4 regions of the Asanoa sp. NPDC050611 genome follow, and region 2 is predicted to be linked to each of the others. Evidence: riboswitches for the same ligand, from Rfam matches in the RefSeq annotation. Region 2 holds a riboswitch; each other region holds the start of a gene.

Region 1 (7,668 bases), on a different contig from region 2:
TCCGGACGCCGCAGCCATCGTCGCGGCCGAGGTGTTGGGGACCACGCCGGCCCCGGCCGGGCTCGGGTCCGCCGTGCCGACTGTAAGTCCAGGCGTCGGAAGCAGCTCGGTTGTCGACGTGCTGAAGTTCGCGGCCACCGAGGTCGTGCCCAGGTTGGCCGCCACCACCGACGAGATCACCGCCGTGGCACACGCCCTCGACGGCGGTTACGTCGCCGCCGGTCCGTCCGGCTCCCCCACCCGCGGCCTGGTCAACGTGCTCCCGACCGGGCGCAACTTCTACTCCGTGGACCCGAAGGCGATCCCGTCGCGTAACGCCTGGGACGTCGGCCGCGCCTTGGCCGACTCGCTGCTGGCCCGGCACCGTGAAGACACCGGCACCTGGCCGGCCCTGGTCGGGCTCACGGTCTGGGGCACGAGCGCGATGCGGACCCAGGGCGACGACATCGCCGAGGTGCTCGCGCTGATCGGCACCCGGCCGGTCTGGGACGACGCGTCCCGCCGCGTCACCGGCTTCGAGATCGTGCCGCGCGCAGAGCTCCAACGGCCCCGGATCGACGTGACGGTGCGCATCTCCGGCTTCTTCCGCGACGCCTTCCCGCACGTGATCGCCCTGCTGGACGACGCGATCGCCGCCGTCGCGGAGCTGGACGAGCCCGACAACTTCGTGCGGCAGCACGCCCTGGCCGACCAGGCCGAGCACGGCGACTGGCGGCGGGCGACCACCCGGATCTTCGGTTCCCGGCCCGGCGCGTACGGTGCCGGCCTGTTGCCGTTGATCGACGCCCGGAACTGGCGCGACGACCGTGACCTCGCCGAGGTGTACGCGGTCTGGGGCGGCTACGCCTACGGTCGCGGGCTGGACGGCCGGGCGGCGCGCGGCGACCTGGAGACGGTCTACCGGCGGATGGCCGTGGCGGCCAAGAACGTCGACACCCGCGAGCACGACATCGCCGACTCCGACGACTACTTCCAGTACCACGGCGGCATGGTGGCGATGGTTCGCTCCCTGCGCGGCAGCGACCCGGCGGCGTACATCGGCGACTCGCACCGCCCGGACGAGGTCCGCACGCGGTCACTGGCGGAAGAGACCAAGCGGGTGTTCCGGGCCCGCGTGGTCAACCCGCGCTGGATCGAGGCGATGCGCCGGCACGGCTACAAGGGCGCCTTCGAGCTCGCCGCGACCGTCGACTACCTCTTCGGGTTCGACGCGACCGCCGGCGTCGTCGACGACTGGATGTACGAGCAGCTGGCCGCCGCCTACGTCCTGGACCCGTCGGTGCGCGAGTTCCTCGACAAGTCCAACCCCTGGGCCCTGCGCGGCATCACGGAACGACTCCTGGAGGCGGCCGAGCGCGGTCTGTGGGCCGCCCCGCGGGAAGAGACGATCGATGCGCTGAAGGCCGAGTATCTGCGGACGGAGGGTGACCTCGAGGGGTCTTGACTCTTGCTGTGCGCCGTCCGAAGGACCAGGCGCCTTGGGGGCACAGAGGGAGCGTAATCTCACTCCCTTTGACGCGGCCCGCTTCGGTGGGTCAGCATGTCTGAACGAGCGGTGCGGAGGAACCCGGTGCGATTCCGGGGCGGTCCCGCCACTGTCACCGGGGAGCGAACCCTCACCCGATTGGTCACGGCCCGCAAGGGGTTGGAAGGCCGAGGGGGAGCGTCGATCCGGGAGCCAGGACACTCGGCCGCTCGCCGTCGAACCGTCGCGGGCGTGGACACCCGCGGAAGGGATTGCGCCATGTCGTCGCGCCGGCACGCACAATGACCGCCGCGTACCCGTTCTCCGCCGTCGTCGGCTTGGCCGACCTGCGCCAGGCCCTGCTGCTCAACGCCGTCTCGCCGGTGATCGGCGGGGTGCTCGTGCGCGGCGAGAAGGGCACCGCGAAGTCGACGATGGTGCGCGCCCTCGCGGCGCTGCTGCCGGACATCGCGGTGGTGCCGGGCTGCCGGTTCGCCTGCGACCCGGCGGCGCCCGACCCGTCCTGCCCCGACGGTCCACACGCCGGCGTCGCGCAGAGCGTGCGCCGGTCGCGGCTCGTCGAACTGCCGGTCGGCGCCACCGAGGACCGCGTCGTGGGCACGCTCGACGTGCAGCGGATCCTGACCGAGGGCACGAAGGCGTACGAGCCGGGCCTGCTCGCCGCCGCGCACCGGGGCGTGCTCTACGTCGACGAGGTCAACCTCCTCCCCGATCACCTGGTCGACCTGCTGCTGGACGCCGCTGCGATGGGGCGCGCGTTCGTCGAGCGCGACAGCGTCTCGCTGCGGCATGCCGCCCGCTTCCTGCTGGTCGGCACGATGAACCCGGAGGAGGGCGAGCCGCGCCCGCAGCTCGTCGACCGGTTCGGCCTCGTGGTCGAGGTCGGCGCGCCGCAGGAGCCCGCCGACCGGGCCGAGGTGGTCCGCCGCCGGTTGGCCTACGAGGCCGACCCGGACGGCTTCGCGGCCCGGTTCGCCGACGCGGACGCGGCCACGGCCGAGCGGATCGTGGCGGCCCGGGCGCGGCTGCCGAAGGTCACCCTGCCGGACGCCGCGCTCGACCGGATCGCCCGGATCTGCCTGGCGTACGGCGTCGACGGGCTGCGCGCCGACATCGTCATCGCCCGCACGGCGGTCGCACTGGCCGCCTGGCGCGACCGGGCCGTGGTCACCGACCAGGAGGTCGACGACGCCGCCCGGCTCGCCCTGCCGCACCGGCGGCGGCGCGACCCGTTCGACCCGCCGGGCGCCGACCAGCAGGCCCTGGACGACGCGCTGGACCAGGCCGGCGCGTCGGAACCGCCGCCGGAGCCGGACGACGACGCGGGCCCGGGCGGCGGGCGCGGTCCCGGTCCCGACGACCCGCGGCCGGAGGACGGGGGCCCTGGCGACGGCGCCACGCCCGACGCCGCCACGCCCGACGCCGAGGACCGGCCGGGCGCCGCACCCGCCACTCCCCCGCCGGCGATCGCCGAACCGGTCGGCACGGCGTACCGGACCCGGACGCTGACCGCCCGCTCGCGCGGCCGCCACGGCCACAGTGGACGGCGCTCGCCCGCCTACGCCGGCCGCGGCCGGGTCGCCGGCTCCCGGGCCCCGCGCGGCCGGATCGGCGCCGTCCACCTGCCGGACACCGTGCTCGCCGCCGCCCGCGACCACCGCGGTGGCCGGGTCGCGATCGAACACGGCCACCTGCGCGAGGCCGTCCACATCGGACGCGAGGCGAACCTCGTGCTGTTCGTGGTCGACGCCTCCGGCTCGATGGCCGCCCGCGCCCGGATGGCCACCGTCAAGACCGCCGTGCTCTCGCTGCTTCGCGACGCCTACCAGCGGCGAGACACGGTGGGCATGATCACGTTCCGGGACACCGACGCCACGACCGTGCTGCGCCCGACGGCCAGCCACGAGGTCGGCGTGCGCCGCCTGGCGGACCTGCGCACGGGTGGGCGCACGCCGCTGGCCGCGGGCCTGGCCGCCGCCGCCCGCACGCTGGCCGGCGAGCGCCGCCGCGACCCGCTGCGCCGCCCGCTGCTGGTCGTGGTCACCGACGGCCGGCACACCCGCGGGCCCGACCCGCGCACGGTCGCGCCGGCCCTGGCCGGCGTGCCCAGCGTCGTGGTCGACTGCGAGACCGGCCCGGTCCGGCTCGGCATGGCCCGCACGCTGGCCGGCGCGCTGGACGCGCAGTACCTCCCGCTCGCGGCTCTGTCCGCCGCCACGATCAGGGCGGTGTGAGCGCATGCCGCAGGGCAGGGTCGAACGGGTACCCGACGACGGGCTGACCACCCGGGAACGGCGGCGGCAACCGCTGCTCGCGGTGCACACCGGCATCGGCAAGGGCAAGTCGACGGCCGCGTTCGGGATGGCGCTGCGCGCCTGGAACGCCGGCTGGCCGATCGTCGTTTTCCAGTTCGTGAAGAGTCCGAAATGGAAGGTCGGCGAGGAGTCGGCGCTCAGGGCGCTCGGCGCACACCACGCGGCCACCGGGGCCGGCGCGCCGGTGACCTGGCACAAGATGGGCGAGGGCTGGTCGTGGCTGGCCCGGCCGGGCGACGAGCGCGACCACGCCGCCGAGGCCGCCGAGGGTTGGGCGCAGGTCAAGCGGGACCTGGCCGACGAGCGGTACCGGTTCTACGTGCTCGACGAGTTCACGTACCCGATGAAATGGGGTTGGGTCGACGTCGCCGAGGTGGTGACGGCACTGCGGGCCCGGCCCGGCAACCAGCACGTCGTCGTCACCGGGCGGGACGCCGCGCCGGCGCTGGTCGAGGCGGCCGACCTGGTCACCGAGATGAGCAAGGTCAAGCATCCGATGGACGCCGGCCGCAAGGGACAGCAGGGCATCGAGTGGTAGCCACGCCGCGCATCGTGGTCGCCGCCCCGGCGTCCGGGCACGGCAAGACCACCGTCGCCGGCGGGCTGCTGGCGGCGTTCGCCGCCCGGGGCAGGCGGGTCGCCGGATTCAAGGTCGGCCCGGACTACATCGACCCGGGCTACCACGCGCTGGCCAGCGGCCGGCCCGGGCGCAACCTCGACCCGGTCATGGTCGGCGAGGAGCGGATCGCGCCGCTGTTCGCGCACGGCGCCGCGGGCGCCGACCTCGCGGTGGTCGAGGGCGTGATGGGGCTGTTCGACGGGCGCGCGCACGCCGGCGAGCACGGCTCGACCGCACAGGTGGCCAAGCTGCTCTCCGCGCCCGTCCTGCTGGTGGTCGACGGATCCGCGGTCGGGCGCTCGGTCGCGGCGCTGGTGCACGGCTTCCGCGGCTTCGACCCGACGCTGCGGCTGGCCGGGGTGGTGCTCAACAAGGTGGGCTCCGACCGGCACGAGGCGATCCTGCGGGAGGCGCTGGAGGAGGTCGGAACGCCGGTGCTGGGCGTGCTCCGCCGCGCCGAGGCCGTCGCCGCACCGTCCCGGCATCTCGGGCTCGTCCCGGTGGTGGAGCGCCACGCATCGGCCGCGCAGGCCATGGCGGCCCTGGCCGATCTAGTCGCGTCCAGTGTGGACCTGGCGGCGATCGAGGCGGCGGCCGCCGCGGCGCCGCCGCTGGCGGTCGAGCCATGGTCACCACCTGTTTCGGCGGCCAAGGCCACGCCGGTGGTCGCGGTCGCCGGCGGGCCGGCGTTCAGCTTCTCCTACGCGGAGACCACCGAGCTGCTCGCCGCCGCCGGCGCCGAGGTCGTGACCGTGGACCCGCTGCACGACGAGGCGCTGCCACCGCGGACCGCCGCGCTGGTCGTCGGCGGCGGCTTCCCCGAGGTGTACGCGGCCGAGCTGTCCGCCAACGAGCCGCTGCGGGCCGCGGTGGCCGCCCTGGCGGCGGGCGGCGCACCGATCGCGGCCGAGTGTGCCGGGCTGCTCTGGCTCGCCCGCAGCCTCGACGGCGCGCCGATGTGCGGCGTGCTGCCCGCGGAGGCGGCGATGACCGGGCGGCTCACGCTCGGCTACCGGGACGCGGTGGCGATCTCGCCGAGCTGGCTCGCGCCGGCCGGCACCCGGGTCACCGGGCACGAGTTCCACCGGACGGCGACCACGCCCGGCGCCGGTGCGACGCCCGCGTGGGGCTGGCGGGAGCAGCCCGCCGAGGGCTTCGTGGCGGGCAACGTGCACGCCTCCTATCTGCACCTGCACTGGGCCGGTGCCCCGGAGATCGCGGAACGGCTGGTGGCGGCATGCGCCTGATCGGAGTCGGCGTCGGGCCCGGGGATCCGGAGCTGATGACGCTCAAGGGCGTGCGCGCGCTGGCGACCGCGGGCCGGGTGTTCGTGCCCGTGCTCGATCCCGCGGACATCGGGCGGGCCGAGGCGACCGTCCGGGCGCACGCCGCGCACGACCGGATCGAGCGGCTGGTGTTCGCGCTCAACGAGCGGGCGGACGCCGGGCGGCGGGAGCGCTACTGGGACGCGGCCGGGCGGCGGGTCGCGCAGTGGCTGCGGGAGGCCGGCGGCACGGCGGCGTTCGCCACGATCGGCGACCCCAACGTGTACGCGACCTTCGGCTACCTCGCGGAGACCGTACGCGGGCTGGTCCCGGCCGTGGAGATCGAGACCGTGCCGGGCATCACCGCGATGCAGGCGCTGGCCGCGGCGGCCGGTCGCCCGCTGGTCGAGGGCGGCGAGGAGCTGGTCCTGCTGCCGATGGCCCGCGGTGACCTCGGTGCGCTGCGGGACGCGCTGGAGCGGGACGCCACCGTCGTGGTCTACAAGGGCGGCCGGCACATGGCGGCGATCGCCGAGGCGGCGGCCGGGCGCGGTGCCGTGGTGGGCAGCCACCTCGGGCTGCCGGACGAGAAGGTGCGGCCGCTCGACGTGGTCGACGGCCCGTTGCCGTACCTGGCGACGGTGCTGATCCCGGCCGTGCGCGAGCGACGGGGAGGAAAGCTGTGACCGGTCGGGTGAGCTTCGTCGGTGCCGGCCCGGGCGCCGCGGACCTGCTGACGCTGCGGGCGGCCCGCCGGCTGGCCGAGGCCGACGTCGTGGTCTGGGCGTCCAGCCTGGTCTCCGCCGAGGTGCTCGAACACGTCCGGCCCGGCGCCGAGGTGGTCGACTCGGCGGCCGTGCCGCTGGAGGCCGTCGTCCAGATCTACCACCGCGCGGCGGCCGAGGGCCGGCACGTGGTGCGGCTGCACTCCGGCGACCCCAGCCTGTGGGGAGCGGTCGCGGAGCAGCTCGACGCGTGCGCGGGCCTCGACCTGACGACCGAGATCGTGCCCGGGGTCTCCGCGTTCGCGGCCGTCGCGGCCGCTGCCGGCCGGGAGCTGACCGTGCCCGAGGTGGCCCAGTCGGTGATCCTGACGCGGCTCGAGGGCGGCAAGACGCCGATGCCCGACGGCGAGCGGATCGCCGACTTCGCCCGGCACGGCACCACGATGGCGGTGTTCCTGTCGGCGGCGCGGGCCAAGCAGCTCGCCGAGCAGCTGCTGGCCGGTGGCTACCCGGCCGAGACGCCGGTGGTGATCGGCTCCCGGGTGAGCTGGCCCGACGAGCTGCTGGCCTGGTGCACGATCGGCAACCTGGCCGAGACGGTCCGGGCGCACAAGCTCTGGAAGCACACGCTGTTCCTGGTCGGGCCGGCGCTGGCCGCGCACGGCACCCGCAGCCACCTCTACCACCCGGGCCACTTCCACGGGCACCGCAAGGCCGAGCGGGCGGCCCGCGAGGAGCTGAAGGCCCGACATGCCTGACGTGACGGTGTACGGCCATGACGGCGGGCCGCTCCGGATCGGTGCGGCGTCACTGCTGGTCGGCGGCGAGCGGCACCTGGCGGGCGTCGAGTCGGGCGCCGAGCGGGTCGTCATGGGCCCGGTGGCCCCGGCGATCGACCGGATCCGTGTCCACGATGGACCGGTGGCGGTGCTGGCCAGCGGCGACCCGGGGTACTTCGGCATCGTGCGCGCCCTGCGCCGGGCCGGGATCGACCCGGTCGTCCGGCCGGCGGTGTCCTCCGTGGCGCAGGCGTTCGCCCGGCTTGGGCTGCCCTGGGACGACACGGTGGTGGTGTCGGCGCACGGGCGGGACGGCGGGCTGCGGCGGGCGGCGAACGTCTGTCGCGCGTACCCAAAGGTCGCCGTGCTCACCGGCCCGGGCGCCGAACCGCCGGCCCTGGCGGCGGCACTGCACGGCTGGCCGCGCCGGGTGGTCGTGGCGTCGCGGCTCGGGACGGCCGAGGAACGCATCACCGGCC
Region 2 (7,668 bases):
TGGTGACCTGCCCGGTCGTCAGGTCGAGGGCGCGGGTCTCCATCGCCCAGCCGATCAGTGGAGTCCCGCCAGACTCCACGGCGGCGAACGCACCGAAGCGCGCCGCCTGGATCGCCTTGTAGACGTCGTTGTAGTCGGGCTGTACGGCAAGCACAGCGTGGCCGCGCCCGGGGGTTCCCTCCGTCAAGCGAAGGACGGGCTGCAGCGCGTGGGTCCGAGCCTGGTCCAGCACCCACGCAGCCGCCAGGTCGGCGGCGTCATTCCGAGGGGTGAGGTCGTTCGGCACCCATGCGGTGCGGTAAGCAACACTCACATCTCCGACGTAACCACGAAACCCGTCGAAACTCACGAATGACTACTAGTCACCTCGGCCAATCTCTACTGACCGGACGGACTACCTCGATACGGGACCACGAGCGGACCGTCGACGCCGTCCACGACCCGCACGCGCGCGCGGTAGAAGCGGGAGAGGATCTCCTCGGTCAGCACCTCACGGGCGGTGCCGGCGGCCACCACGACGCCGTCGGTCAGCAGCACCAGGCGATCCGCGTACCCGCCGGCGATCGACAGGTCGTGCATCGTCGCGACCACGGTCAGCCCCTGGTCGCGGCGCAACGTGTCGACGAGCTCCAGGACCTCCTGCTGGTGGCCGATGTCCAGCGCGCTGGTCGGCTCGTCGAGCAGCAGGAGCGACGGCTCCTGCGCCAGCGCCCGGGCCAGGAAGACCCGTTGCCGCTCGCCACCGGAGAGGGTGTCCAGCTCGCGGTCGCCGAAGCCGGTCAGGTCGAGCCGGTCCAGCAGCGCGCGCACCGCGGCGAGGTCCGCCGCGGACTCCCGGCCGAGCAGCGAGACGAACGGGGTCCGGCCCAACAGCACATAGTCGAAGACCGACATCCCCGGTGGTACGACCGGCGACTGCGCGACCGTCGCGACCGTGCGCGCCCGGGCCCGGCGGCGCAGCCGTTCGATGGGCGTGCCCACCAGGGCCACCGCACCACCCGCGGGGAGCAGGCCGCCGATCGCCCGCAGCAGCGTCGACTTGCCGGCGCCGTTGGGTCCGATCACCGCGACCCACTCACCCGGCGCGACCGACAGGTCGATGCCGCGCAGGATCGGCGTCCTGCCGAGGGTCACGTGCAGGTCCCGGACCTCGATCGCCGCGTTCATGCCGCCGCCTCCCTCCGGTCGCCGGAGCAGGAACACGGTGCGCCGAGCCGGCTGCGCTCGCTTCGCTCGCTCAAGTGATCACCCGCTTCGCGGTGCGCAGCACGAGCACGAAGAACGGGCCGCCGACGAACGCGGTGACCACGCCGATCGGGATCTCGGCGGGCGCCGCGAAGGTCCGGCCGGCCAGGTCGGCGAGGGCCAGGAAGGCGGCGCCGAACAGCATCGACAGCGGGAGGATCGCGCGGTAGCTGCCGCCCGCGAGCATCCGCACGATGTGCGGCACGACGATCCCGACGAAGCCGATCAGGCCCGAGACCGAGACCGCGGCGGCCGTGCCGAGCGAGGCCGCGGCGATCAGGATGTAGCGGGACCGCTGCGGGTGCAGGCCCAGGCCGCTCGCCTCGTCGTCGCCGACCGACAGCACGTCGAGCTCGCGGCGCAGGGCGAGCACCACGACGGTGGTGACGACGGCGTACGGCAGCAGCAGCTTCACCTCGTGCCAGCCGTTCGTGGCCAGCCGGCCGAGCAGCCACGAGTAGATGGCCCGGATGTCGTCGGCGTTGCGCTGCATGAGATAGGTCTGCCCGGCGGCGAGGAACGCCGACACCGCGACACCCGCCAGGATCAGCGACGCCGGGGTGCGGTCCCGGCCGGCGACGCCGAGCAGATAGGTGAGCGCGACCGCGACCAGGGCGCCGGCGAAGGCCGCCAGGGGTACGCCCGCCGGCAGCGACCCGATGTCCATGTCGGACCCCCGAAAGGCCACCACCGCGGTGACCGCGAGCCCGGCACCGGCCGCCGCACCGAGCAGGTACGGGTCGGCGAGCGGGTTCCGGAACGCGCCCTGGTAACAACCGCCGGCCAGGGCGAGCATCGCGCCGGCGAGCAGGCCCAGCACCACCCGGGGCAGCCGCAGCTGCAGGAGGATCGCCGCGTCGCGCTCCGACAACCCACTGTGGAGATTGACGCCCGGGATCAGGTCGAGCAGCTCGGCGGCGACCCCGCCGGGCGGCAACGAGACCGGGCCGAACGCCAGGCCGGCGATGGCCGCGACCACGACGGCGACGACGCCACCGACGAGCCACGGCCACCGTACGCCGGGAGCTCTCAAGCCGGCACCTTCGCCACCGCGTCGACGATCTGGCGCAGCAGGTCGACCGTGCGCGGCCCCCACCGGGAGGCGACGTCGTCGTTGAGGCCGACGATCTGCCCGGTCTTCACGGCCGTGATGCCGGACCAGCCGGGGCGGGCCTTGACCGTGTCGGCGTTCTGCTTGCAGCACACCGTGTCGGCCAGGAAGATCAGGTCGGGGTCGGCCTTGACCAGCGCCTCCGCGGAGAGCTGCGGATAGCCGCCCTTGCTGCCGTCGGCGTCGGCCGCGTCGGCGATGTTCTCCAGCCCGAGCTGCGCGAACAGCGAGCCGACGAAGGTCTTCGAGGTCAGCGAGTAGAGCTCGGGGCCGAGCTCGTAGTAATAGGTCAGCTTGGTGGCGCGCTTCGGCACGTCGGCCACGAGCTTGTCGACGTCCTCGCGCATCCGCTTGGCGAGATCCTCGGCGGCGGGCCGGTTGCCGGTGATCGCGCCGATGTCGGTGATCTGCTTGTACGTGTCGTCGAGTGTCTTGCCGGCCGGCGCGACGTATACCGGGATCTTCAACTGGGTCAGCTGTGCGACGACGTTGTTCATGTCGTTGGAGAGCACGACCAGGTCGGGCTCCTGCGCGGCGATGGCCTCGGCGTTGGGCTGGAACGCGGACAAGTCGCTCTTCGGGGCCTCGGCCGGGAAGTTGGACTGGTCGTCGACGGCCTTCACCTGCTGGCCGGCGCCGATCGCGAAGAGCACCTCGGTCGCGGTCGGCGACAGCGCGACGATCTTCGTGGGCTTTTCCGCGACCGTGAGGTTGCCGATGGTGACCGGGAAGTCGGCGGTGGCGCTGACGTCCTGGCTGGGCGGGGTCCCGCCGTTCTCGGTGCCGCCGCCGTCGCCACATCCGGCGAGCGCGAGGGCCGCGCCAAGTGCGGCGGCGAGGACGAGCCTGGCCTGATATCGCATGGATGCCTCCTGTCGGTCGAGGTCTGGTGCTTCGCCGACAGGGTTCCGCCCGCCCGCGAGGCGCCCTTCCTCGAGAGCGCTGGTTCGCGACCTCGGCAGGCGACCTGGCTTGTCCCCTCGCGGACAGAAGGGGCATCACAGTTGCGGGACAGCGCCGGGTTCACACCGGCTTCGCTGCGGTCGGTCGGGAGCACGGTAACCCAATGGTCACCATGGTCGGGAGTTCCCGTTAGGTACGCCACCGGCGCCCCGCTTCGTGGGCGCGGGACGCCGGTGACGTGACTGTTCAGCTCTGGGTGATTCGGACGTCGTCCACGCCCGCCTCGACCAGGCTGGCGGTGGACGTGTCGGCCGCCTCGATCAGGATCCGGACCGACTGCCCGGCGTACGCGGACAGGTTGGCGTTGGCCACCGCCCAGGCGCCGTTGCGGTTGCTGGCCGCGCCGGCCTGGCTGAACACGGCCGTCGTGCCGCCGTTGTGCACGACGCTGACCCGGAAGTAGTCGGCCGACGACGAGTTCGAGCCGTGCGCGAGGTACCACGACAGGCTCAGCGTCAGCGTGCCGCTCGCGGGCAGCGTGATGGCCGGCGAGCGGACGCTGGTCGCGCCGCCGTCGACGTCGAAGTCGCCCGCGGCGGTGCCCGCCGCCGCGCCGGTGACCAGGTCGTTGGTGCCGCTGACCGTGGTGCCGAGCTGCTTGGCACCGCTGGACGTGGTCGCCGCCGGGTCACCGCGCACCCACTGGCCGCTGGTCGCGGTGTCGGTGCTGTTCGGGTTGGTGGTCCAGCCCGTGGCGGTCTCGAAGGTGTCGGAGTAGACCGTCGTGCCGCCGCCACCGCCGCAGTACTGTGCCTGCTTGCCGATGACCTTGTAGGGGCAGTCCGCGGCCTCGGACAGGATCAGCACGGCTTCCCGGTTGCGGCTGGTCTGCGCCGGGATCACCTCGTCGGGCGGGTAGAAGCCGCCACCGCTGGCCGAGCCCGGATACATCTCGAAGGTGTACGCCCAGATCTTGTGGGTCGCCCACAGCCAGTCGAGGCTGTCACCGTCGGTGATGTAGAGGTCCGACGACTGCTCCGGCGTGTAGCCGTTGGTCGCCGCCATCTGCTGGCCGAGCGTCGCGAACGTGTTGTAGTCGTCCGTCGTCATCCCGGTCGCCGTGTTCGCGGTGGTGTAGCCGTACGGCCAGAGCACCAGCTGCGAGTACGTGTGGAAGTCGATGTTGGCCTTGATCTGCTGCACGCCGCCCACGACCCGGCTGTTGACGAAGTCGCGCAGGCGGGCGGTCTCGGGCGCGCTGAACGCCGACGGGCCGCGGTAGGTCTCGGAGCTGGTCGTGCCCGACGAACCGCCGCAGCAGCCCCAGTTGTAGCCCCAGTTGCGGTTGAGGTCGGTGCCCACGTTGGACGAGCCCGAGTTGGGCTGCCGGTTCTTGCGCCAGCTGCGGTAGGAGCCGGTGGCGATGTCGTACTCGCTGCCGTCGGGGTTGACGGTCGGCACGATCCAGATCTCGCGGCTGTTGACGATGTTGGTGATCCGGGAGTCCGTGCCGTAGTTGTCGGTGAACAGGTTGAGCAGGTAGATGGCCATCTCGACGGTCAGGTGCTCACGGGCGTGCTGCTGCGAGTTGAACAGGATCTCCGGCTCGGCCTCGTCGAGGTTGACGTTGTCGGAGATCTTGATGAGCATCAGGTCGCGGCCTTCGTAGGAGCTGCCGATCGAGAGTTTCCGCGCGATCGACGGGTGGTCCGCGACGACCTGGTTGACCACCGCCGTCAGCTCCGCGTAGTCGTGGTAGGCGGAGTCGGCGGGCGGGAACGCCAGCGTGGTCGGCCCGCCGCTGGCGGCCGGCGGCGTCACCTTCTCCAGCGTGAAGCCCAGCCGCTGGATGGCGGCGGCCTCGGTGCCGGTCGCGGTGACGTTGAGGACCCCGTGCTCGACGTAGTCGATCGCGGCGCCGGTGCCGGCGACGGCGTTGCGGTCGGCGAGGGTCTTCGGGCCGAGCACGCGGTATTCGGCCGAGGTCGCCGCGGTGCCGCCACCGGGCGCCGGTTTGTGCGCCGCGACCGGGTTGGCCGAGGCGACGAGCAGGCCCACGACAGCGACGCTGACCAGTGCGGTCAACGTGCGACGCCGGACCGGACGGATGGCCATGCATGACCTCCAGGGGGTTGGTGGAGGAACGATGGTCGAACCTCACCACCCGATGCATGGTCATATCAATATGGGTCTTTGCGCGATTCCATGCCAAGCTGATCATCCCATCGAAAATATGCTCGACATCGGAGGTCGTGGATGAAGCTCCCCTTCGGGATGCTCGCGGTGCTCGCGCTGGCTACGGCCGCGGGTTGCGCCGACCCGGCGCCGAGCGAAGACGGCGTCGCGTTCGGCGTGACAAGGGTCGGCGACCGCTACCACCTCCGCGCGCCGCTCTGCGACGGCGATCTGGTCGCAGCCGTCCAGGTCGTGGCCGTGCGGCCCGCGGAGGACGGGGCGACGGAATCGCCTCAGGACACCTGGTGGCAGGTCGAGCTTCCGGTGCGGGAGTCCATCGCGGATGGCGCTGTGCCGCTCGGCGACGACGACGCGTTCCGGACCGTGGTCGTGCCCGCCGGGTCCCGGACGCCGTTCCCCAAGGTGGCGACCGTGCGGCTCTGGGTCGGCCGGCCACCGAAGGGGCACGAGGTCAGCGGGACCTTTCTGGCCAGCACGGTGCCGACCTATCCCGCCGGCACCGATCTCGGCACGGTTTCATACGTATTCGACTCCGGATCAGGAGAACAGCGACTGCTCACGGCGTCGACGATCAGCGCGATCTGTCAATGAACTTCAGCAGAACGAACTCTGGTGAAACTTCCTTTCAACAGCGATAGTGACAGCCATGAACGCATCAGCGCGGGCGGCCGTCGCGGTCTTCGGGGCGGTTGCCTTAATTGCCGGGTTCGCGGCGCCGGCCGGTGCCGCAGTCACCCCGCCGCCCGTCCATGACGAGCAGATCACGTACCAGGGCTGGTCGACATATCGCGACTGGCGCACCGGCAGTCACCAGGGCACCATCGCCCTGCCGGGCATTCCGGGCGTTCCCGGCCTCCAGGGTGGAGTGACCATCCTGCGTCCACAGGGGACGACCGACTACACCGACCCGCACACCGGGGTCACCCGCAGCTGGAACTACGCGACCTGGACCTCGCCGAAGCGCGACGTCGGGTTCGACGCCAGCGAGCTGATCGCCTCCTGGAACGCCGAGACGCCGCGCGGCACCTGGATCCAGGTCGAGATGCAGGGCACCTACAACACCGGGAACCAGACGCCTTGGTACGTGATGGGGCGCTGGGCCTCCGGCGACGAGGACATCAAGCGCACCTCCGTGAACCGGCAGGGCGACCCGTACTCGACGATCTGGACCGACACGTTCTCGATCGACGACGTGGCCAACGGCGTGATGCTGCGGTCCTACCAGCTCCGGCTGACGCTCTACCGCGCGCCGGGCCAGCTCGCCTCGCCGCGGGTCTGGGCGCTCGGCGCCATGTCGTCGTACGTGCCGGACCGGTTCGACGTGCCACCGAGCGCCGGGCACATCGCCTGGGGCAAGGAGCTCGCGGTGCCGCGCTACTCCCAGAACATCCACGAGGGGCACTACCCCGAGTACGACGGCGGTGGCGAGGCCTGGTGCTCGCCGACCTCGACCGAGATGGTGATCGAGTACTGGGGCCGCAAGCCGTCGGACGCCGACACCGCGTGGGTCGACCCGACCTACCCGGACCCGTCGGTCAACCACGCCGCGCGGATGACCTACGACTACACCTATGACGGCGCCGGCAACTGGCCGTTCAACACGGCGTACGCGGCCTCGTACCCCGGGCTGGAGGGCAAGGTCACCCGGCTGCACTCGCTGGACGAGGCGGAGCGCTTCATCGCCGCCGGCATCCCGATCGTGACGAGCCAGTCGTTCCTGGCCAGCGAGCTGGACGGGGCCAACTACGGCACCTCCGGGCACCTGTTCGTGATCGTCGGCTTCACCGCGGACGGCGACGTCATCATCAACGACCCGGCCAGCTCGTCGAACGACGTGGTGCGCAACGTCTACAAGCGCAGCCAGTTCGAGCAGGTCTGGCTGCGGACCAAGCGGATCAACGCCTCCGGCGGCGTCTCGGGCGGCACCGGCGGCATCGCGTACCTGATCAAGCCGTGGTGGAAGCCGTGGCCGAAGGTCCCCGGCTCGACCAACTGGTAGCGCTCAGCCCTTCGCGGTGGCCGGCGGGTCGTCCTCGCCGGCCAGCGCGGAGCGCAGCCGGGCCTTGTCCTCGCGGCGCTTGTCGACCCGGTCGGCGAGCTGCTGTGCCATCTGGTCGCGCCAGGTGCGCAGGAAGAACCACGAGATCGCGGCCGAGAATGCCAGCGCGAGGATCAGCTTGAGGAAGATGTCCATCGGCACCGGCAGCAGCGCG
Region 3 (7,668 bases), on a different contig from region 2:
GCTGGTAGAGGTTGAGCACGAGGTTGTTCGCGACGATCGTGTCGCCGGTCGCGAAGAACGCCACGAGCCGCGAGACCAGGTGGTGCTCGGCGGGCGAGAGCTTGGCCAGGTCGGCGAGGTCGGAGTGCAGGTCGACCTCCTCCACGGTCCAGGTGTTCCTGATGGCGTCCTTGAACCGGTCGAAGAACGCCGGATAGCGCATGGGTCGCAGGGTCAGGTCCATACCGGGGTCGAGCAGGCTCACTGGCAGGCCTCGCAGCTTTCGGGGTTCTCGAGAGAGCAGGCGACGGCGTCCGGCGCGATGATCGCGACGGTCGCCTGCTGGATCCGGGTCGCGGGGCGCGACCGCAGGTAGTAGGTGGTCTTCAGCCCGGCTTTCCAGGCGTAGAGGTACATCGAGGAGAGCTTGCCGATGGTGGGCGCGCTCAAGAACAGGTTCAGCGACTGCGACTGGTCGATGTACGGCGCGCGCGCCGCGGCCAGGTCGATCAGGGCCCGCTGCGGCAGCTCCCAGGCGGTGCGGAACAGCTCCCGGACGTCGGCCGGCAACGCCGCGACGTCCTGCACGGAACCCTCGGCCCGCTTGATCCGCTCCCGCGTCTCGACCGTCCACAGGCCGCGCGCCTTCAGCTCGCGTACCAGATAGGTGTTGACCTGCAGGAACTCGCCGGACATGGTCTCGCGTTTGAACAGGTTGGAGACCTGGGGCTCGATGCACTCGTAGCACCCGGCGATCGACGCGATGGTGGCCGTCGGCGCGATCGCGACGAGCAGGGAGTTGCGCAAGCCGTGTTCCGCAACGCGTTGCCGCACGGCCGCCCACCGCGCGGTCTGCGTCGGCGTCGCACCCCAGAGGTCCGGATGCAGGTCGCCGTTCGCCGCGCGCGTCTCCGCGAAGGCCGGGTGCGCGCCGAACTCCGCCGCCAACCCCGCCGACGTCTCCAGCGCCGTCAGCAGGATCTCCTCCTGGATCCGGGTCGACAGCTCACGGGCCTCGTCCGAGTCGAACGGCAGCCGCCGCGCGAAGAACACGTCCTGCAGCCCCATCAGCCCGAGCCCGACCGGCCGCCAGCGCGGGTTCGACGCCGCCGCCTGCACCGACGGGTAGTAGTTGATGTCGATGACCCGGTCCAGGAACACGACCGCGGTGCGCACGGTCGCGCGCAGCTTGTCCCAGTCGATCCCGTCGTCGGTGACGTGCGCGGCCAGGTTGACCGAGCCGAGGTTGCAGACGGCGGTCTCGTCGTCCGAGTTCACCTCGAGGATCTCGGTGCACAGGTTGGACAGGTGGATGGTGTTGCCGGGCGCACCGGTCTGGTTGGACAGCGCGTTGGCCCGGTCCTTGAACGTCATCCAGCCGTTGCCGGTCTGCGCGAGCGTGCGCATCATCCGGGCGTAGAGGTCGCGCGCCTTGACCGTCTTCACGGCCTTCTTCTCCGCGGCGCGGTAGGCCTCGTCGAACGCCTCGCCGTGCAGGTCGGGCAGTTCCGGCGCGTCGGTCGGGTCGATCAGGGACCACTCGCCGTCAGCCTCGACGCGGCGCATGAACTCGTCCGGGATCCAGTTGGCGAGGTTGAGGTTGTGCGTACGCCGGGACTCCTCGCCCGTGTTGTCGCGCAGCTCCAGGAACTCCTCGACGTCCGGGTGCCACGGTTCGAGGTAGACACACGCCGCGCCCTTGCGCCGGCCGCCCTGGTTGACCGCGGCCACGCCGGCGTCGAGCGTCTTGAGGAACGGCACGATCCCGTTCGACCTGCCGTTCGTGCCCCGGATGAGCGCACCCCGGCCCCTGATCCGGGACCAGGAGATGCCGATCCCGCCCGAGAACTTCGACAGCTTCGCGACCTGGTGGTACCGCTCGTAGATGGAGTCCAGCTCGTCGCGCGGCGAGTCGACCAGGAAGCACGACGACATCTGCGTGTGCCGGGTGCCGGAGTTGAACAGCGTCGGCGAGCTGGGCAGGTAGGCCAGGCTGGACATGAGCCGGTAGAAGCCGATCGCCTCCGCGGGGTTCTGCGACAGGCCGCAGGCCACGCGCAGCAGCCAGTACTGCGGCGTCTCCACCACCAGGCGGGTCTCGGGATGCTTGAGGAGATAACGGTCGGCGATGGTGCGCAGGCCGAAGTACTCGAACCGCCGGTCGCCGGTCGGGTCGACGGCGTCGTCGAGCTTGCGGGCGTTGCGGGCCACGAAGGCCGCCGTCTCGTCGCCGATGAGGCCGAGGCCGTGCGCGTACCGGATCGACTGGCTGAAGGTCGCGACACCCTGGCCGCGCACCTCCTTGTCCACATAGGCCGCCAGCAGCCGGGCCGCGAGGCGCGAGTACTGCGGCTCCTCGCCGGTCAGCTCGGCGGCCGTCTGGATCGACAGCTTGTCGAGCTCGGCGGTGGTGGCGCCGTCGTAGAGCCCGCTGATCGTCCGGGTCGCCACCCGCAGCGGGTCGACCTCGTCGAGGTCGCCGACCCACCGCTCGACCGCTTTGACGATCTTGTTGACGTCGACCGGCTCGAGGTCGCCGTTGCGCTTGCGCACGCTCATCACGTGCCGGCGCTGCTCCGGCACGACCTTCTCTTGCGTGACCGTCATGGTCCCCCTCCGCACGCTCGGTGTTCGGAAGGTCGTCGGACGCGCACGCTGACGCCGCCGGCCCGCGACGGCGGCGGCCCGGTGCTGACGTCGGCCGTCCCGCGCGGCCTTCGACCGCCGCACACCGGTGGGCGTGCGGCGCGCTGGCAGGTCTTCGGACTCGTGGGCGTCGTGCTCGTGCCTACTGGCCGTCGCTTCCCGGGCCGGGGCCCAGTGCTTCGTTGACGGCGTTCGTTCCCACTCACCGCTGCGGGGCAGTCCCGGCTTCGCACCGGGTTCCCTGTTGCCTCGACCGTCTTGTGGGGACGCTCGAACCAGCTGCGTGAGACACCATATATGGGTGCACCCTCGGTTGCGCAACACCAGATGTGGTGTCGGGCGTGTCGGGTTCGCGGATGCCGAACGTCACAGCCGCGCCCGGCGCGGCGCGCCCGCAGCGGCGCATCGCGACCGGTAGGGTGCCCGGCCCTCAGCGCATCAGCGCGGCGGCGACGGCAGCGAACGCGAGCAACGATCCGAGGCGAAGGGCCACCACCATGGCGGCGGCGAGTACGGTCGACCGGCTGGACCTGGCTTCCACGCCTCCACGCTCGGCCCGGGCCGGCGCCGGCGGCAAGCACCTTGACGCGTCCTTGACCGTGGAGCCGGTGATCCTGACGGTCCCTTGGCGCCGCCGGTCAGGCCCGTGGCGGCCCGGTCACCCATGTCCGGGACATGCGCTCGGAGCTACTGGCCAAGATCGCCTTACGCCTGCGCCGGGGCGTGGGCCTGGCCCGGCGACCGGGTGCTGCTGACCCGGCGGATCGAGAACGCCGCGGCCGCCCTGCGGTTCCTGGACGACATCGAGGCTGGACCGTGACCGCCCGTGCGCTTCGATGGGGCACGATGAGGCATGGCCAGTTCGTCAGCGGGCGCGAAGAAGGCGATGGTTCCCGTCGACGCCGCGGTGGAGTCGTTTCTCGCGGCCGTGGCCGACGAGCGGCGGCGCGCCGACGCGCGTACCCTCGTCGCGCTCATGGGTGAGATCACCGGTGAGGCGCCGCGCATGTGGGGTGCCAGCATCGTGGGGTTCGGGAGCTACCACTACCGGTACGAGAGTGGGCACGAAGGTGACGCGCCGCTGGCCGGGTTCTCGCCGCGCAAGGCCAACCTGGTGGTCTATCTGGTCGGTGGCTACCAGGAGCGGTATGCCAGGACGGTGGCCCGGCTCGGTAAGCACAGGACCGGCAAGGGCTGTCTCTATCTCAACCGGCTCTCCGACGTGGACGAGGGCGCGTTGCGCGAGCTGATCGAGCGCTCGGCCCGGGTGCATCGGGGTCAGGACTCCTAGCCGGCGCCGGGCACCCGTGGGCCAGCACCGGCGACCCGACGGGCCAGCACCGGGCACCCCCGTGGTCGAGCGGGGTGCCCGGTGCTTGCGCGGTCAGGCCGTGCGGCGTCGCCGTTGGAGTCCGACCAGGAGCAGGCCGGCCAGGGTCAGGCCGCCGCCGAGGCCAGCGAGCTGGAGCACGGACAGGCCGGCTACCCCCGGGCCCGTGACCGGCAGGCCCGCCGGGCACGTCTGAGCCAGGTCGAAGGTGCCGTCGGCGCCCGTGATCGTGGCCGTGGCGTTGATGATCGAGAACGGGTTGAGCAGTTCGCCCGACGGGCTCAGGCCCGCGGACGTACGGATCCACGCACGGTCGCCGACGATCGCGCGGTCGCTCGCGGGCGCCGTCGTGATCGTTTCGGTGACCGGGCCGCCCTCGGTCGCGAACTCGATCGTGACCGAGCGGAACTCACCCTGCTGCTGTGGGCGGGGCAGGGCGAAGACCCACACGTCCTCGCCGGCGAACGGGCCGCCGCCGAGCTTCGGGTCGCACTGGTGGACCGGGAACGCGGCCGCGGTCTGGCCGACGTCCGCCTGGTCGATTTTGATGGTCACCCCGGAGGCCGAGGCCGGCGCGGCGGTAAGGCCGATCACCACCGCAGCGACGGCGGCTCCGCCGAGGCGGGCGAGTACGGATATCGTCACAAGATCACCCCAACTGCTTGTTGTCTGGGTAAAGCTCATGAACGGGGCGCGACCCGCTGTCAGGTAACCACGTTGGACTGATCTTCACGTTCGTTATCGGTTGGTTCCGCCCGGTCGGCCATTTGCGATTTGTGACTGAAAATGCTGGTACGTGATGAGATGAACTGTGCGGAGCGGCGGGGAGGATCGGCGCGGCACCGCGGGAGTGACGCGTGCCCTCTACGTCACCGCGGCGCTGGTCGTGGTGACCGCCGGCATGCGCGCGGCGGGCGGCCTGCTCGGCCCGATCCTGCTGGCGCTGATCCTGGTCGTCACGCTCAGCCCGGTCCGCTCGTTCCTGGCGCGCTGGATGCCCGGCTGGCTCGCCACCGTGGTGCTGATCATCATCCTCTACGGCATCCTCGCCGCCGGCGTGTACTCGCTGGTCGCGGCCGGCATCCAGCTCGCCTCGATCGCACCGCGCTATTCGGACCGGGCCAGCGACATCATCGACTCGGTGCAAAAGTGGCTGCAGGAGCAGGGCGTCGAGGCCGACGACGCCCAGCAGCTCGTCACCCGGATCGACCCGGGCACGCTGGCCAACATCGCGCAAACAGTCGCCGGCGCGGCGTTCTCGCTGCTCACGGACGTGGTCTTCCTGGTGACCCTGCTGCTGTTCATGGCGGTCGAGACCGGCGGCTACCCCAGCCGGATGGCCCGGGCCGACCTGGTCCGCCCATCCCTGACCCGGGCGTTGCGCCAGTTCGTCAGCGGCACCCGCCGCTACCTCGTGGTGTCCACGATCTTCGGCCTCGTGGTAGCCATCTTCGACGGCATCGCACTGTGGATCCTCGGCATCCCCCTGGCCGTCCTGTGGGCGGTGATCGCCTTCGTCACCAACTACATCCCCAACATCGGCTTCGTCATCGGCCTGGCCCCACCGGCGGTCCTCGCCCTCCTGGAAGGCGGCGTCGGCCTGATGGTCGTGGTGATCGTCGTCTACAGCGTCATCAACTTCGTCCTGCAGTCGATCGTCCAACCGAAAATCGTCGGCGACAGCGTCAACCTCTCGGTCACGGTCACGTTCCTGTCGCTGATCTTCTGGACCTTCATCCTGGGCGGCGTGGGCGCTGTGCTGGCCGTCCCCCTCACCCTGCTCGCCCGCGCACTGCTGGTGGACGCGTCCCCGGGCACCCGCTGGGTCGACCTGTTCCTGGCAGGCGGCGGCAGCATCCGCGCCGAGGTCCGCTGGCGCGCGGGCCACCCGCCCCGCCGCCAACGCCGCTGGATACCCCACCGCCGGCGCCGCAAGCCGGAAAGCCCATGGCGCGAATAGCCATGGATACCCCTTCCGGAATGCCCGTGGCGCGAATAGCTCAAGAGATGTCCCGGGCCTGTCGTGGGCACGACCGTCGCTCCCGCCGGACACCGCTCCGCTGCGCTACGCTGCCACGCCCGCGGCGGGTCACGGTCAATTCCTGAGGCCCCTGCCCTCCGCCGCAGCCGCCCTACCATCCTCAACGTGATGGATCTCGACCTCGACGACGTCGCCGACGCGACGGCCGCTCGCGCCACCACGTGGCGGGCCGCCGGGGCGCAGTGGACGGTAGAACGAAGCCCCACCACCTGGAAAAAGCCATCGGTGACGGCCGTGTGGACAACCACCCACCACGCGCTGCAACTAACAGTCTGGACCAGCGGCGAGGCCGAACTCGACCACCTAACGGTGTCGACGGAGGTCATCGCCACGGTCGCCTACGACCTGTCGAGCCTCGACGACCTCGCCAACCTCCTCGACGACGTCACCCACCGGTTGACGCCGCCCCACGCGCGAGCATCGCCGTCGGTGCGACACCAGATAGCCCTCCACGGTCCGGGCCCGCCACAGCGTCTCGGCGACCCAGAGACGTGACCCGGCGCCTGCGCCGCCAGGATGGTGCGGTTGGCGCGGGCTGAGTTGCCAGCCCACGGCGCGGAAACCCAAGGCCACCGCCACCCGGCGCGACGGGTCATGGCGACAGAGTTCCGGCGACCCAGACGACGTGAACCGCGCCGTCAGGATGGTGTCGCTAGGCGCAGGCTGAGTTGCCAGCCCACGGCGCGGAAGCCCAGGGCCGCCGCTACCCGGCGTGACGGGGCATGGCGGGCCCGCCACTGCGGTAGGAGGCCCTCAGCCAGCGCCGCGGCGATCGCCGCCGATGCTGTCGCTCGGGCCAGGCCACGACTACGGTGTGTCGGGTCCGTCAGGACGCTCAGGTGGGCCGTGCCGCCCGGCCACAGGCGGTAGCCTGCCGCCGCGACGACGCGTGGGCCCTCGAGCGCCACGAAGGCCGGCGAGGTGATCTCCGACAGGGCCGACTCCTCGGCGTCCTCGGCCGGCACCCGGGCCAGCAGCGCCTTCACCTCCGGGTCGTCCGCCGCGATGCCGACAGCACCCTCAACCGGGCGGAACGCGGGCGCGTCCAGGTAGGCCAGGGTGGCCGGGCCCAGGGTCGACGCAACCGGCAACGCCGCGCGGATGGCATGCGGGTCCAGCCAGGACGAGGCCGGCACCGCGGCGAGGGTGTGCAGCGCCCACGACGACGGCACCGTGGCGATCGTCGCCGAGCCCAGCGAGACCACACCGACCCATCCCGGCGGGCACAGGGCCGACGACGGCGAGACGGCCACGTCGATGCCCGTACCACCGAAAACAACAGGTGATCCCGCGAGCAGGCACCAGAGCCGGCGGGCCCGGGCCAGCAGTGGATCATCGGTCATCGCCGCATCATGTCAACCCCGGGGCGAAGGTGTCCACATCGTGCCATGTCCGCACTGCGGCAGCCCCAGGTGACACGAACATGAATATCGAGACTCCAGGATGCGTGCAGCGAACCACCGCGCGAAGGAGTCCCCCATGTTCAGTCGTCTGCTCGCCGGCGTCGTCGTCGCCGGTGTGGCGGTCCTGCCCGGAGCGGCGGTGGCCCACGGATCCCCACCCGGGACCGCGGCCACCCCCACAGCAGCCAGGATCACCCTCGTCACCGGCGACACCGTCGACCTCGTCCGGGCCGCCGACGGCCGCTACGCCGCGAGCGTCCAGCCGGCCA
Region 4 (6,278 bases), on a different contig from region 2:
CGTCGAGCGCGGCCGGGTGGTAGCGGAACAGCACCGTGCTCAACGTCGGCGCCGCGGCCACCTCGAACTCCGGGTCGTCGGTGAGCAGCCGGTGTGCGTCGTCGGCGAGGTCGACCACGCGGTCGAACATCGCGCCGAGCTGCTCCGCGCCGACCGTGCGCAGCGTCATCCAGAGCTTGAGCGCGTCGAACCGGCGGGTCGTCTGCAGGCTCTTGTCGACCTGGTTCGGGACGGTGGCCGTGCGCGGGTTCAGGTAGTCGGCGTGGTGGGCGATCCGGCGCATCGCGGCCGCGTGGCGCACGATGATCGCGCTGGAGCTGATCGGCTGGAAGAAGCTCTTGTGGAAGTCGACCGTGACCGAGTCGGCCCGCTCGATGCCGTCGAGCAGGTGCCGGCGGCGGGCGGAGACCAGCAGGCCGCAGCCGTACGCGGCGTCGACGTGCAGCCAGACGCCCCGGTTGGCGCACGCGTCGGCGATCTCGACGATCGGGTCGACGCAGCCGAGGTCGGTGGTGCCGGCGGTGGCGACGACGGCGATCGGCACGAGCCCGTAGCCGACGAGGTCGTCGAGCGTGCGGGCCAGTTCCGCCGGGTTCATCCGGCCGGCGGCGTCGGTGCCGACCCCGACCACGGCGTCGCGGCCGAGCCCGAGCAGGATCGCCGCCTGGGTCACGCTGAAGTGGGCCTCGGCCGTGGCCAGGATGCGCATGCGGGACAGGTCGCCGGCCGGGCTCGCCTCGCGGGCGAGGAGCAGGCCGTGCAGGTTGGACTGCGTGCCCCCGCTGGTGAAGACGCCGTCGGCGGCCGGGCCGAAGCCGATCCGGCCGGCGGCCCAGTCGACGAGCCGGCGCTCGATCAGCGTGCCGGTCGTGCTCTGGTCGTAGGTGTCGACGGACGAGTTGACCGCGGCGAGCAGCACCTCGGCGCTGAGCGCGGGGAGGGCGACCGGGCAGTTCAGGTGGGCCACGTAGCCGGGCTCGTGGAACCAGACCGCGTGGTCGAGGTAGAGGCGGGCGACCTCGTCGAGGGCGGCGTCGGTGTCGCCGAGCGGCCGGTCGAGGTCGACGGCGTCCACCAGGCCCTGCAGGTCGGTCAGGCTCGCGCCCGAGTAGGGGCGGCGCACGGTGCGTACGCGTTCCGCCACGGCGGCGGCGGCACGCGCGACGTCGTGTTGGAACGTCGCCACTGTGGACCGGCCGAACAGGTGTGGAGTTGGGGCCTCCAACACGACCTCCCTTTAGGTTAGCCTTGCCTAACTCGGGTCAGACGTTACCTGGAGGGAGCGTGAAACGGAACTGGGACTCGGTGGTTCTGAAGCCTTCGGTCGAAACGACCTCCTGATCGGTCGCCGGTATGGTGGCCATTCATGAAGATCATTGGAGTGGGGTTCGGGCGCACCGGCACCGTGTCGTTGCGCGCGGCCCTCGAGCGGCTGGGCGCTGGCCCGTGCCTGCACATGCAGGTGCTGCGGGACGGCGCACAGGCGCGCGCGGGCGCACACTGGCAGCGCGTGGCCGACGGCGCGACCGTCGACTGGCACGAGGTCTTCGCCGGCTGGGAGTCCACCGTCGACTGGCCGGCCTGCAGCCGGTGGCGGGAGATCTGCGCCGCGTTCCCGGACGCGCCCGTGCTGCTCAACTGGCGCGACTTCGACGGCTTCTACCGCAGCTGCGAGCGCACCATCTGGGCGGTCCGCCAGGCGGCCCGGGCCGGCACGCTCGGGCCCCGGCCGGACGGGCTCGTGCCGCCGCCCGCCTTCCGGCACGTCATCGAGCGGCTGATCTGGCAGGGCGACTTCCAGGGGCGGTTCGCGGACCGGGCCTGGATGGAGCGGATGTACGCGGACCGGATCGCCGCCGTGCGCCGGGAGATCCCGGCCGGGCGGCTCGTGGAGTGGCGGCTCGGCCAGGACGGCTGGGAGCCGTTGGCGCGTGCCCTGGGCGTACCCGTGCCGGATGAGCCCTTCCCGCACCTGCACGACACCGAGGAGTTCCGCGTGCAGGCCGGCCTGGGTCACTCGGCGACGTAAGGACGGCCGAGGTCGCCGATGACGCGGAGGAACTCGAAGCTGTCGGCGGTGTGCGAGCCGGGCTGCGGCCGGAAGATGACGAGCCGCTGGCCGGTGCTCTCGCTGCGGACGAAGTCGCACTGCACGTCCAGGCTGCCCGCGCGGGGATGGACGATCAGCTTGCGGGTGCTGTGCAGCGGTGCCACCTGCATGTCGGTCCAGTACCGGGCGAACTCCGGGCTGGCCGCCTCGAGGTCGGCGACGAGTTGCGCCACGACCGGGTCGGTGCCACGGCGGGCGGCGGCGGCCCGCAGGTCGGCGACGTAGCCGCGGCCCAGCGACTCGTGCTCCTCCGGCGCGTTCAGGGCGCGGGACTCCGGGTCCGTGAACCACCGCCAGATCACGTTCCGCGACCGCTCGTCGCCGTCGGTCCACCGGCCGAGCAGGGCCCGGCTCAGGGCGTTCTGCGCGAGCGTGGTGGTCAGGTCGTCCATCACGTGCGCCGGCACGTCGTCGAGCGCGTCGAGCAGGAACAGCAGCGCCGGGTCGACGTACCCGGTGACGGTTCCGGGGTTGGGTGCGGCGTAGCCGGCGAGCCGGTAGAGGTAGTCGCGCTCCTCGACCGACAGGCGCAGCGCCCGGGCCAGCGCGCCGAGCAGGGCCTCCGACGGCGTGCCCGCGCGGGACTGTTCGAGCCGCTCGTAGTAGTCGACGGACAGGTTGGCGAGCAACGCCACCTCTTCCCGGCGCAGCCCGGGGGTCCGGCGCCGGCCGCCCGACGGGATGCCCACGTCGGACGGCCGCAGCGCCTCCCGGCGACTGCGCAGGAAGTCGCCCAGCTCCCCGCGTGCCACTCTTGCCTCACTTGTCGATCGCGGCCATGGCCTGGGGCGTGTAGCGATTGCCGGCCGCCGCCCCGACCGGCACCGCCGCGCTCAGCTCCGCCAGCACGGCCGGCGTCAGCCCGATCCCCGCCGCGGCGACGTTGGCTTCGAGGTAGCCGCGGCGCTTGGTGCCCGGGATCGCGGTGCTGCCCTGCCCCAGCACCCACGCTAGTGCGAGCTGGGCCGCGCTGACGCCCGCCCGCTCCGCGACGGCGCGGATGCGGTCCACGAGCACCAGGTTGCGTTCCAGGTTCCCCTCGGCCATCCGGGGCCAGGTGCGGCGGAAGTCGTTCTCCGGCAGGTCGGCGACCGTACGGATGTCGCCGGACAGGAAGCCCCGGCCCAGCGGCGCGTAGGCCACGAAGCCCACACCCAGCTCACGGGTGGTGGCGAGCACCCCGTTGACCTCGACGTCCCGGCTGAACAGCGAGTACTCGGTCTGCACCGCCGACAGCGGCGCGGTGGCGTGCGCGCGGCGGATGCTCCGCGGCGCGGCCTCGCTGATGCCCAGGTAGCTCACCTTGCCCTCGGCCACCAACTCGCCCAGGGCGCCGAAGCTCTCCTCGACCGGCACCGCGGGGTCGACCCGGTGCAGGTAGAGCAGGTCGATGTGGTCCACGCCGAGCCGGCGCAGCGAGCGCTCGACCGCCGTCCGCAGGTATGCCGGCCGCCCGTTCGCGTACCCGACGAGCTTGTCCTCCTCGTCGAGGGTCACGCCGCCGACCTTGGTGGCGATGACCGCCTCGTCCCGCCGGCCCGCCAGCGCCCGGCCGAGCAGCCGCTCGGCGCCGCCGAGGCCGTAGAAGTCGGCGGTGTCGAACATGGTCACGCCGAGGTCGAGCGCGCGGTGGATGGTGGCGGTGGACTCGGCGTCGTCGCGGGTGCCGTACGCGGCGGTGAGGCCGAAGGTGCCGAGTCCTTCGACGGACGCGGTCAGGCCCTGCCGGCCGATCCCGTGTGTTCGCAATGTCATGCGGTCCACCGTGCCGCGCGGCGGAGGCGTTATCGGCGCCCCGGTTATCCCCGGTCCGCGAGGGCGACCTTGCGTCAACTGTCGAGCAGGTCTCACGCGGTTGACACCCCGGCAAGGCCGACCGTAGCGTCCGGGTCAACGTGACGACGGTAGGAAGCCGGTGCAACTCCGGCGCGGTCGCGCCACTGTGACCACGCTTGCGCGTGGGAGTCAGACCCTCCGCCGTCACCGAAACCCGTCGTGGGACGCGTGATCCCGAGGAGGTTCGTTTCGTGTCCAGCATCTCGTCTTCCGCCACCCCCCGCCCGGCCGTCCAGCCGGTGGCCATCCCGTGGCGTCAGCTCCAGCCCTGGCTCCTGTTCGGCGCCGTGCTCGCGATCGCGCTGCTCTACTTCGTCGGCACCGAGCAGGGCGTATTCCACGTGATCGGCGGCAGTGCGGTGCACGAGTTCGTGCACGACGGCCGCCACCTGCTCGGCTTCCCCTGCCACTGACGGGCGGGGCGGTCGTGCTGTCCCCCCGTTCGTTGCTGATCCGCGGCATGCTGGTGGGACTGGCCGCCGGCGTGCTCGCGTTCCTGTTCGCCTACTTCGTCGGCGAAGGCCCGATCGACGCGGCGATCGCGTTCGAGGAGGCCCATTCCGAGGTCGTCGGTGAGCCCGAGCTGGTGAGCCGGGCCGTGCAGAGCACGCTCGGCCTGCTCACCGCCACGCTGATCTACGGCGTCGCACTCGGCGGGATCTTCTCGATGGTGTTCGCCGCGGCGTACGGGCGGCTCGGCCGGCTCGGCCCGCAGGCGACGGCGGCGCTGGTCGGCCTCGCCGGCTTCGTCACCGTCGCGCTGGTGCCGTGGCTGAAGTACCCGGCCAACCCACCCGCCACCGGCTCCGAAGACACGATCGGCCGGCGTACGTCTTTGTATTTCCTGATGCTGGTGATCGCGCTCGCCTCACTGGCGCTCGCGGTCTACATCGGACGGTCGCAGGTGGCCCGGTTCGGCACGTGGAACGCGGCCGTCCTGGGCGCGCTGGCCTTCGTCGCCGTCGTCGCGGTGGCGCAGGTCCTGCTGCCGTCGATCGAGGAGATCCCGGAGGGCTTCTCCCCGCTCGTGCTGTGGAACTTCCGACTCGCGTCGCTCGGGACGCAGGTGGTCGTCTGGTCCACGCTCGGCCTGGGCCTCGGTGCCCTCGTGGAGCGGAGCCTGCGCCGCGAGGCCGTGCTCACCGCGTCGGCCTGACCGTCCGGCCGGCCGCCGCCCTCAGTGGTGGTGGTCGGCCGGATGCGTGTGCGGCACCTGCGCGGCGCCGACCGCGTGCTCGTGGAACGGCAGCGCTATCCGGTACTTGCACGTGTCGCAGTTGGCGCGGATGTCCCCGCCCAGTGCCTCGTGGTAACGCTCGACCACGATCTCGGCCAGGCCGGCGCAGTCACCGATCACGTCGGCGGTGGTGACGTCGCCGCCGCGCGCGTCCGCCCACTCGGCCGCCTGCGCGGCGACCCGGCGCGGCAGCACGCCGGTGAAGAGGAAGTAGGGGAGCACGACCACGCGGCCGGCGCCGAGCGCGCGGCACCGGTCGAGGCCGGCCAGGACGCCGGGTTCGGCCAGTGAGACGAACGCGTACTCCACGCCCGCCACGTCGGTCGTCTCGGCCAGCAGGCGGGCCACCTTGGCCACCTCGGCGTTGGCGTCCGGGTCGGTCGAGCCGCGCCCGACCAGCAGCACGGTGGTCTCCGGTCCGGCGGCCGCCAGCCGTTCGCGCAGCAGCGCCAGTACGCCCGGGTGCGGGCCGAGCGGCCGCCCGTAGGCGAAGGTCAGCCCGGGATGGCGCGCCCGTTCGGCGGCCAGCGAACCGGGGATGTCGCCCTTGGCGTGCCCGGCCGCGACCAGCATCAGGGGCACGCACGCCAGCCGCCGCACGCCGGCGCGGACGAGCTCGGCGACCGCCTCCTTGACCGGCGGCGGGGACAGCTCGATGAAGCCGCCCGCGACGGGCACGTCGAGACTCCGGCCCACCCGGGCCACGAAACGGCGGAAGTCGTCCGCGCCCTCGGGGTCGGTGGTGCCGTGGCCGGCGATGAGCAGGGGAGTGGTCATGCGAGCGGGTCTCCGTACAGCAGGGCGTTGACGGCGGCGGCGGCGACGGCCGCACCGCCACGCGCCGATCGGTTGGACAGTTGCGGCAACGCGGTGCCGCGCAGCGCAGCCTTGGACTCGGCCGCGCCGACGTAGCCGACCGGCAGGCCGATCACCAGCGCGGGCCGGACGTCGAGCCGGATCAGCTCGGTGAGCGCCGTCGGTGCGTTGCCGACCACCCAGACGGCGCCGTCGGGGTGCCGCGCCGCGGCGAGCCTGATCCCGGCCGCGGACCGGGTCATTCCCGTGTCGTGCGCGAGGGCCGCCGCCTCCGGCGCC

Evidence for each region. Region 2 has a riboswitch for cobalamin ahead of AB0H87_RS04160 (ABC transporter substrate-binding protein). Riboswitches for the same ligand answer to the same signal wherever they lie in the genome.
Region 1: it holds a riboswitch for cobalamin, as region 2 does, so the genes downstream of both, AB0H87_RS25705 (VWA domain-containing protein) here and AB0H87_RS04160 (ABC transporter substrate-binding protein) in region 2, are expected to answer to the same signal.
Region 3: it holds a riboswitch for cobalamin, as region 2 does, so the genes downstream of both, AB0H87_RS25385 (ribonucleoside-diphosphate reductase subunit alpha) here and AB0H87_RS04160 (ABC transporter substrate-binding protein) in region 2, are expected to answer to the same signal.
Region 4: it holds a riboswitch for cobalamin, as region 2 does, so the genes downstream of both, AB0H87_RS35405 (CbtB domain-containing protein) here and AB0H87_RS04160 (ABC transporter substrate-binding protein) in region 2, are expected to answer to the same signal.

What each region holds. Positions count from the first base shown of each region.
Region 1 is NZ_JBFAIU010000187.1:4,813-12,480, forward strand. Features, by position in the region: gene cobN (cobaltochelatase subunit CobN) at 1-1,444, shown strand, start outside; cobalamin riboswitch at 1,503-1,710, shown strand; gene AB0H87_RS25705 (VWA domain-containing protein) at 1,768-3,720, shown strand; gene cobO (cob(I)yrinic acid a,c-diamide adenosyltransferase) at 3,725-4,339, shown strand; gene AB0H87_RS25715 (cobyrinate a,c-diamide synthase) at 4,333-5,667, shown strand; gene cobI (precorrin-2 C(20)-methyltransferase) at 5,658-6,371, shown strand; gene cobM (precorrin-4 C(11)-methyltransferase) at 6,368-7,168, shown strand; gene cbiE (precorrin-6y C5,15-methyltransferase (decarboxylating) subunit CbiE) at 7,161-7,668, shown strand, end outside.
Region 2 is NZ_JBFAIU010000014.1:21,114-28,781, forward strand. Features, by position in the region: gene AB0H87_RS04145 (hypothetical protein) at 1-154, opposite strand, end outside; gene AB0H87_RS04150 (ABC transporter ATP-binding protein) at 379-1,167, opposite strand; gene AB0H87_RS04155 (iron ABC transporter permease) at 1,238-2,278, opposite strand; gene AB0H87_RS04160 (ABC transporter substrate-binding protein) at 2,275-3,219, opposite strand; cobalamin riboswitch at 3,296-3,438, opposite strand; gene AB0H87_RS04165 (M14 family zinc carboxypeptidase) at 3,506-5,374, opposite strand; gene AB0H87_RS04170 (hypothetical protein) at 5,516-6,046, shown strand; gene AB0H87_RS04175 (C39 family peptidase) at 6,102-7,454, shown strand; gene AB0H87_RS04180 (DUF4229 domain-containing protein) at 7,458-7,668, opposite strand, start outside.
Region 3 is NZ_JBFAIU010000183.1:3,370-11,037, reverse strand. Features, by position in the region: gene AB0H87_RS25390 (ribonucleotide-diphosphate reductase subunit beta) at 1-223, opposite strand, end outside; gene AB0H87_RS25385 (ribonucleoside-diphosphate reductase subunit alpha) at 241-2,586, opposite strand; cobalamin riboswitch at 2,714-2,920, opposite strand; gene AB0H87_RS25380 (hypothetical protein) at 3,290-3,445, shown strand; gene AB0H87_RS25375 (DUF1801 domain-containing protein) at 3,479-3,916, shown strand; gene AB0H87_RS25370 (hypothetical protein) at 4,010-4,600, opposite strand; gene AB0H87_RS25365 (AI-2E family transporter) at 4,767-5,915, shown strand; gene AB0H87_RS25360 (hypothetical protein) at 6,102-6,491, shown strand; gene AB0H87_RS25355 (GNAT family N-acetyltransferase) at 6,635-7,339, opposite strand; gene AB0H87_RS25350 (S8 family serine peptidase) at 7,476-7,668, shown strand, end outside.
Region 4 is NZ_JBFAIU010000373.1:481-6,758, reverse strand. Features, by position in the region: partial or broken gene AB0H87_RS35425 (aspartate aminotransferase family protein) at 1-1,204, opposite strand, end outside; gene AB0H87_RS35420 (sulfotransferase family protein) at 1,367-2,029, shown strand; gene AB0H87_RS35415 (helix-turn-helix transcriptional regulator) at 2,014-2,862, opposite strand; gene AB0H87_RS35410 (aldo/keto reductase) at 2,870-3,865, opposite strand; adenosylcobalamin (AdoCbl) riboswitch at 4,006-4,094, shown strand; gene AB0H87_RS35405 (CbtB domain-containing protein) at 4,138-4,359, shown strand; gene AB0H87_RS35400 (CbtA family protein) at 4,374-5,102, shown strand; partial or broken gene AB0H87_RS35395 (sirohydrochlorin chelatase) at 5,190-5,960, opposite strand; gene AB0H87_RS35390 (precorrin-8X methylmutase) at 5,957-6,278, opposite strand, start outside.